One region of the Pseudomonas sp. KH_021 genome, then DNA from elsewhere that is predicted to be linked to it. Evidence: predicted binding sites of a transcription regulator. Region 1 holds the regulator's gene; the other holds the start of a gene.
The links. Region 1 encodes FliA, which starts transcription of late flagellar genes. Its sites were predicted from a motif close to CTAAAGTTTNNNNNNNNNNNGCCGNTAA; they were not measured.

Region 2: the regulator FliA is predicted to act here: its motif matches at 1,918-1,945, upstream of AC3IX4_RS08535 (methyl-accepting chemotaxis protein).

The regions. Positions count from the first base shown of each region.
Region 1 is NZ_CM174477.1:1,693,934-1,698,103, reverse strand. It holds gene AC3IX4_RS08040 (chemotaxis protein CheA) at 1-706, opposite strand, end outside; gene AC3IX4_RS08035 (protein phosphatase CheZ) at 718-1,506, opposite strand; gene cheY (chemotaxis response regulator CheY) at 1,526-1,900, opposite strand; gene fliA (RNA polymerase sigma factor FliA) at 2,059-2,799, opposite strand; gene fleN (flagellar synthesis regulator FleN) at 2,796-3,629, opposite strand; gene flhF (flagellar biosynthesis GTPase FlhF) at 3,729-4,170, opposite strand, start outside.
Region 2 is NZ_CM174477.1:1,811,015-1,815,184, reverse strand. It holds one part of gene AC3IX4_RS08540 (IS3 family transposase) at 1-122, opposite strand, end outside; one part of gene AC3IX4_RS08540 (IS3 family transposase) at 122-584, opposite strand; gene AC3IX4_RS08535 (methyl-accepting chemotaxis protein) at 1,979-3,544, shown strand; gene AC3IX4_RS08530 (alpha/beta family hydrolase) at 3,702-4,170, opposite strand, start outside.

The DNA of each region.
Region 1 (4,170 bases):
AGGCTTCAAATTCATCGTCGGTGATTTCGCTGCTGTCGGGTGCCGGGGCCACCGGTGCAGGTATCTGCGGCTCACTGAGCGCCGCAGGGGCGAACTGGCCCTTGCCATGCAACTGATCGAGCAGGGCTTCGAATTCTTCGTCGGTGATTTCATCATGGGCTGGCTCCACCGCAGGGGAAGGAGCAGGCGCCTCGGCCTGGGCCTTGACCGCACTGAGTGAATCCAGCAGTTGTTCGAACTCACTGTCGGTGATGTCGCCAGGCTCCTGAGCCTGATCCACCGCTGCCACTACGGCCACGACGGGCACACCTATCGGTGCAGGTTCAGCCAAACGCGCCAGGGCCTCCAGCAACTCAGGGGTCGCTGGGGTGACGTCGTGGCGCTCACGCACCTCGCTGAACATGTGGTTGACGGTGTCCAGTGCTTCGAGCACGACATCCATCAGCTCGGAATCCACCCGGCGCTCGCCCTTGCGCAGGATATCGAAGACGTTTTCGGCGATATGGCAGCACTCCACCAGCTCGTTGAGCTGGAGGAAGCCGGCGCCCCCTTTTACAGTGTGAAAACCACGAAAGATCGCGTTGAGCAAATCGGCATCATCGGGTCGGCTTTCCAGCTCGACCAGTTGTTCGGACAGTTGCTCAAGAATCTCGCCGGCTTCTACCAGGAAATCCTGAAGGATTTCTTCATCGGCGCCGAAGCTCATTTACGTGCTCCCTAAAAGCCCAGGCTGGATAGCAGATCGTCAACATCGTCTTGACTTGACACGACGTCATCTCGCTTATCGGCATGAATCTGCGGACCTTCACCCCTGGCGGGATGATTTTCCTGATTTTTTTCGTTGGCCAGCAGTTGGTGATCGTGCTGAATACCCGCAAAACGATCCACCTGGCTTGCCATCAGCACCAGCTTGAGCAGGTTGCTTTCGACTTCAGTGACCATCTGCGTGACGCGCTTGATGACCTGGCCCGTGAGGTCCTGGTAGTCCTGGGCCAGCAGGATGTCATTGAGGCTGCCAGACACGGTGCGGGCATTCTGCTCGCTGCGCGTCAGAAAACTGTCGATCCGCTTGGCCAGTTCACGAAACTCCGAAGCCTCGACTTCCCGGCGCATGAAACGCTGCCAGTCGACGCTCAAGGCCTTGGCCTCGCTGCCCATGTCATTGACCACCGGCGTGCTCTGCTCCACCAGGTCCATGGTGCGATTGGCCGCCGCCTCGGTCAGCTTGACCACATAAGACAAACGCTCAGTGGCATCAGTGATCTGTGAGACTTCCTCGGCCTGCGGCATGCGCGGGTCGATCTGAAAGCTGACGATGGCGCTGTGCAGTTCGCGCGTCAGCTTGCCGACCTCTTGATACAGGCCACGGTCACGCGTCTGGTTCAGCTCATGGATCAGATGTACCGCGTCGCCGAACTTGCCTTTTTCAAGGCTGTTCACCAACTCGTGGGCATGTCTCTTCAGGGTCGACTCAAAGTCACCCAAAGACGAATTGTTAGGCTCCATAGCGCTCCCGTGGCGATCTTCAGCTGTTGACGCGCTCGAAGATCTTTTCGATCTTTTCTTTGAGCGCTTGGGCCGTGAATGGCTTGACCACGTAACCGTTCACACCGGCCTGGGCGGCCTGGATGATCTGCTCACGCTTGGCTTCGGCGGTCACCATCAACACCGGCAGGTGGCTCAGGCGCGCATCGGCACGCACAGCCTTGAGCAGGTCCAGCCCGCTCATGCCTGGCATGTTCCAGTCGGTGACGAGGAAATCAAAACTGCCGCTGTTGAGCATTGGCAGCGCGGTGTTGCCATCGTCGGCTTCATGGGTGTTGGTGAACCCCAGGTCGCGCAACAGGTTCTTGATGATCCGCCGCATCGTCGAAAAATCGTCAACGATGAGGATTTTCATGTTCTTGTCCAATTCGACCTCCAAGCAGTCTTAAACGCACCCGGCTACGGGGTGCGCATTCAATCAAATCCGGTGTTTTGTTGCGTGCCACGACTGCATGAATTCGCAACGTCGTGCAGAACGTCTTTGCTACCCGTCGATCGACTGGCAGCCCCAGCTCAACGTGCCCGCCATTCCCCCAGGCGCCCACGCAAACGCGCGGCGCACTGACTGTGCAACTGGCTGACCCGTGACTCACTGACGCCCAACACTTCGCCGATTTCCTTGAGGTTCAGTTCCTCGTCGTAATACAAGGCCAGAACCAGACGTTCACGCTCGGGCAGATTGGCGATGGCATCGGCCAGCGCGGCCTGGAAGCGTTCGTCTTCCAGATCACGCGACGGTTCAAGCTGTGCGCTCGCGCCGTCCTCATGCAGCCCTTCGTGCTCGCCGTCCTGCAACAGGTCGTCGAAACTGAACAGGCGGCTGCCCAATGTGTCGTTCAAAATCCCGTAGTAATCATCAAGGCTCAATTGGAGTTCGGCCGCAACTTCGTGATCTTTAGCGTCACGGCCGGTTTTTGCTTCAATTGCCCGAATCGCATCACTGACCATACGGGTATTGCGGTGGACCGAGCGGGGAGCCCAGTCGCCCTTGCGGACCTCATCGAGCATCGCACCACGGATGCGAATACCGGCGTAGGTCTCGAAACTGGCGCCTTTGCTGGCGTCGTATTTGTTGGACACTTCCAGCAGGCCAATCATGCCGGCCTGGATCAGATCCTCGACTTGCACACTGGCCGGCAAACGCGCCAGCAAGTGGTAGGCAATGCGCTTGACCAGCGGGGCGTATCGCTCGATCAACTCGCTCTGCGAGTCACGCGAGGCCTTGCTGTACATGCGATAGCCGCTGGCATTCATAGCACCGGCCCTGTGCTGGTCCGCTGCACCAGCCGCTCGACGAAGAATTCCAGGTGCCCACGGGGGTTGGCGGGCAGCGGCCAGGTGTCGACCTTCTGGGCAATGGCCTTGAAGGCCAGCGCGCACTTGGAACGTGGGAAGGCTTCATAGACGGCACGCTGCTTCTGCACCGCCTTGCGCACGCATTCGTCATAAGGCACCGCGCCCACGTATTGCAGGGAGACATCAAGAAAACGGTCGGTGACCTTGGTCAGCTTGGCAAACAGGTTGCGCCCTTCCTGCGGGCTCTGGGCCATGTTAGCCAGGACCCGGAAGCGGTTCATGCCGTAATCGCGGTTGAGCAGCTTGATCAACGCATAGGCATCGGTGATCGAGGTAGGCTCGTCGCACACCACCAGCAGCACTTCCTGGGCGGCGCGCACGAAGCTGACCACCGAATCACCGATACCGGCCGCGGTGTCGATCACCAGCACGTCGAGGTTGTCGCCAATATCGCTGAACGCCTGGATCAGGCCGGCATGCTGGGCGGGCGTGAGGTGGACCATGCTCTGGGTGCCAGACGCGGCCGGGATCACCCGCACACCGCCCGGCCCCTGCAACACCACATCGCGCAGCTCGCAGCGCCCCTCGACCACGTCGGCCAGGGTGCGCTTGGGGGTCAACCCCAGCAGTACGTCGACATTCGCCAGTCCCAGGTCGGCGTCCAGCAGCATGACACGACGGCCAAGCTCAGCCAGCGCCAGGGACAAGTTCACTGACACGTTAGTCTTGCCGACGCCACCCTTGCCGCCGGTCACCGCGATCACCTGTACTGGATGCATGCTGCCCATGTTCGTTCTTTACCTTGTCTTTCTTAGACCGCGGCCACATGACTGACTGCGCGCGGCAGCCGGACAATGCAGGTACTTTGTTGTTGTTCCATGTTCACCTCAGCCCACTCGCTGGCCGGGGCGCTGGTAGAGATCAGCGAACATATCGGCCATCGCCTCTTCGCTGGGCTCTTCCTGCATCTGCACGCTGACCGCGCGACTCACCAACTGGTGACCGCGCGGTACGTGCAGGTCGTCAGGAATGCGCGGGCCATCGGTTAGGTAGGCAACCGGCAATTCTTGACTGATGGCCAGGCTCAGCACTTCGCCAAGACAAGCCGTTTCATCCAGTTTAGTCAGGATGCACCCCGACAGGCCGCAGCGCTTATAGCTGTGGTAGGCGGCGGTGAGCACCTGTTTCTGGCTGGTAGTGGCCAAAACCAGAAAGTTGCGTGCCTTGATGCCACGCCCGGCCAGGCTTTCAAGCTGCATGCGCAGGGCCGGGTCGCTGGCCTGCAGGCCAGCGGTGTCGATCAGCACGACGCGCTTGCGCAGCAACGGT
Region 2 (4,170 bases), 120 kb from region 1:
CTGGCAGGCCCGGATTTTTCTGGCTCCCGCCATGACCGCTTCACTCAGCCAGTCAACGAACAACTGCCGTTGCGGCAAAGACGTCAGTTGTCCTCGTTGTCGGTCCCCCAGTAGTCGTTGAGCTTTTTTCGCAGCACCAACAACGCGGCTGTTTCAGCGAGCGCCTTATCTTTGCGGCGCAGTTCTCGCTCAAGCTCCTGGATACGCTTCTTATCCTTGCGCGACTGCTCTCGATCCTCTTTTTGCAGGGCTTTATCCGACTTCTGGCCGGTAATGAAGGCTTGTCGCCACGCGCTGATTTGCTCGGGGTAAAGGCCTTTGCGCCGGCAATACTCGCCCAGGTCGATCTCGGACAAGCTGGCGGTTTCAAGGACGACAGCAAACTTGGTTTCGGCTGACCAGTTCTCGGTCAACGGCTTGTTTTCGGACACTGCATTTCCTTCAGAACTGAGCTGCTTGCGCCAGTTGGACAAAGACATTTCGCTGACCCCTTCGCGCCGAGAAACCTCGGCCATCGACAGGCTCAGTGGGGGAAGCAGCATCTTGAGCAATGCGGCTCTGCGTTCAGGTGAATAATACGGCACGACCAGTCTCTTTCCGCCCCCGATATGCTTTTTTAGGAAAAATCGGAGAGGCGACAACTATCCTGACACCGGGGGGTTGCAACCAATGTGGGAGCCGGCTTTAGCCGGCGATGCGCCGCGCGGGCGGCGCTCGATTTGGGCAACAGCACAAAACCCAAGGCAAGCGCCTGGAGGCCTTGATACGGCCTTCCTCCCTTCATTCCCAGGGAGAACCGCAGGGTGCCTGCCAACAAATCGCATGAGCCCCGCGAGGTGTCCGCCTTGGCTTTTCCTTTGTTCTTGAGATCGAGCGCCGCCCGCGCGGCGCATCGCCGGCTAAAGCCGGCTCCCACATTGGTTGCAACGTGCCATGGCCTGTGAGAGTGGAGTTGTCAGCCACGCGCCCCCCACCCGAAACCACAAAAATCCAAAGCCGAACCACCAAGGCTAACAACCCCTACCCCACAGGCCATGGCACGTTGCAAAAAATGTGGGAGCCGACTTTAGCCGGCGATGCGCCGCGCGGGCGGCGCTCGATTTAAGCAACAGCGCAAAACCCAAGGCAAGCGCCTGGAGGCCTTGATACGGCCTTCCTCCCTTCATTCCCAGGGTGAACCGCAGAGTGCCTGTCAACAAATCGCATGAACCCCACGAGGTGCCCGCCTTGGTTTTTCCTTTGCTCTTGAGATCGAGCGCCGCCCGCGCGGCGCATCGCCGGCTAAAGCCGGCTCCCACATTGGTTGCAACGTGCCATGGCCTGTGAGAGTGGAGTTGTCAGCCACGCGCCCCCCCGAAATCACAAAAATCTAAAGCCGAACCACCAAGGCTAACAACCCCAACCCCACAGGCCATGGCACGTTGCAAAAAATGTGGGAGCCGGCTTTAGCCGGCGATGCGCCGCGCGGGCGGCGCTCGATTTGGGCAACAGCGCAAAACCCAAGGCAAGCGCCTGGAGGCCTTGATACGGCCTTCCTCCCTTCATTCCCAGGGAGAACCGCAGAGTGCCTGTCAACAAATCGCATGAGCCCCACGAGGTGCCTGCCTTGGTTTTTCCTTTGTTCTTGAGATCGAGCGCCGCCCGCGCGGCGCATCGCCGGCTAAAGCCGGCTCCCACATTTGTTGCAACGTGCCATGGCCTGTGAGAGTGGAGTTGTCAGCCACGCGCCCCCCCCCGAAATCACAAAAATCTAAAGCCGAACCACCAAGGCTAACAACCCCAACTCACAGGCCATGGCACGTTGCAACCAATGTGGGAGCCGGCTTTAGCCGGCGATGCGCCGCGTGGGCGGCGCTCGATCTCGACAACAGCATAAAACCCAAGGCAAGCGCTTGCCCCTTTACGTGCAAAATTTCACTCAATCAATCCGCATCGCGGCCGATACCCTCTCAAAGCCCAAGGATATTGAAGTGCCCCCATGCGTAACAACCAGCCGATTACCCAGAGAGAACGGACTTTCCCTGCCCAGCAGCGGTTGATTTCGACCACCGATGCCAAGGGCATGATCACCTACTGTAACGATGCCTTTGTCGAGATCAGTGGGTTTACCCGCGATGAGATGGTGCGCGCGCCCCACAATCTGGTTCGCCACCCGGATGTGCCACCGGCTGTGTTCGCTCATATGTGGGCCACGCTGCGCCAAGGTCAGCCCTGGATGGGCATCATCAAGAACCGCTGCAAAAACGGTGACCACTACTGGGTCAACGCTTATGTGACGCCGGTGTTCGAGAACAACCAAGTGGTGGGCTACGAATCGGTGCGGGTCAAGCCCACAGCCGAACAGATCCACCGCGCCCAGGCGCTGTACCGACGCTTGAATCAGGGCAAGCCTGCGATCCCCAAGCGTGATCAGTGGCTGCCGCTGCTGCAGGACTGGGTGCCGTTCATTCTGATCAGCCAGATCAGCTTCCTGATCGGCGCCTGGCTGGACTCTTCCTGGGGCTTTGCCTTGGCCGCCGGGCTTTCGGTGCCACTGGGGCTGCTGGGTTTGAGCTGGCAACAACGCGGCCTCAAGCGCCTGCTGCGCCTGGCCGAGCAAACCACCTCCGACCCCCTGATCGCCCAGATGTATACCGACAGCCGCGGCGTCCAGGGCCGCCTGGAATTGGCCATGCTCAGCCAGGATGCGCGACTGAAAACCTGCCTGACACGTCTTCAGGACAGTGCCGAGCACCTCAACGGGCAAGCTCGCGAGTCCGACACCCTGGCGCATAACAGCTCCAAGGGCCTGGAACGCCAGCGGGTCGAAACTGAACAAGTGGCCACGGCAGTCAATCAGATGGCCGCCACCACCCAGGAAGTGGCCAGCCATGTGCAGCGCACGGCCGACGCCACCCAGCAGGCCAACCTGCTGACCGGGCGCGGCCGTGACATTGCCGGTGAAACACGCGAAGCCATCGAGCGCCTGTCTCGTTCAGTGGGTGAAACCGGCCTGACCGTCACTCAGCTGGCGCGCGACAGTGATGAAATTGGCGGCGTGGTCGATGTCATCAAGGGCATTGCCGACCAGACCAACCTGCTGGCCTTGAATGCCGCCATCGAGGCAGCACGGGCCGGGGAAATGGGCCGCGGTTTTGCGGTGGTCGCCGATGAAGTCCGCCAGTTGGCACAGCGTACGGCCGAGTCTACGGGCCAGATCCACACCCTGATCGCCAAGCTGCAACACACCGCCAATGCGGCGGTACAGACCATGGATGCCGGCCATCGCCAGGCCCAGGAAGGCGTGGCGCGGGTGCTGGAGGCGGACCAGGCGTTGGTGGGCATCAGCGAAGCGGTGGCCAACATCACCGACATGACCACCCAGATCGCAGCCGCCACGGAAGAACAGACCGCAGTGGCAGAAGAAATCAGCCGTAACATCAGCACCATCGCTGACCTGGCCGACCAGACCTCCGAGCAAGCCCAGCGCTCTGCATTGTTGAGCGAAGAACTGACGCGCACGGCCAATGGGCAGTACTCGCTGGTGGAGCGTTTCAACCGCTGATGCGGTTTGCCTGATACACCGCGGCGCGTTCATCGCAGCCAAGGCTGGCTCCTACCCTGACGGCGGCGGCCCAGGCTTCTGTAGGAGCGGCGGGGGCGCCTAGCCTTTAGCCGCGATGAAGGCACCGCGGTTTGCCTGATATACCGTGGTGTGGGGTTTAGCCGTAGGTCAAGAACGCCGCGACGCGATCCGCCGCGGCGTCCAGATGCTGCTCATGGGTAAAACCCGAAGCCTTCAAGGGCTTGAGGTCATGATCCCCCGCGACCAGCCAGCACAGCTCGATCGCCGGCGATAAATCATAGCCTTCTACCGTCTGCCGATTACCCAGCGCATCGCGCTCGCCCTGCACGATCAAGGTCGGTGTTTGCAAATCCGCCAAGTGTTCCACCCGTGGTTTCTCCGGCTTGCCTGCGGCATAAAACGGATAACCCAGGCACACCAGTGCATCGGCCTTCAACTCATCAGCCAACAGGCTGGCCATGCGCCCGCCCATGGACTTGCCACCGATGGCCAACCGCCCTGAGACCTGAAGCCGCACGGCCATATAGACCTCGCGCCAGCTTTCAAGCAACCGGGCCTTCGGGTTGGGGGGGCGCTTGCCGCCATCAAGCCGCCGCTGAGCCATG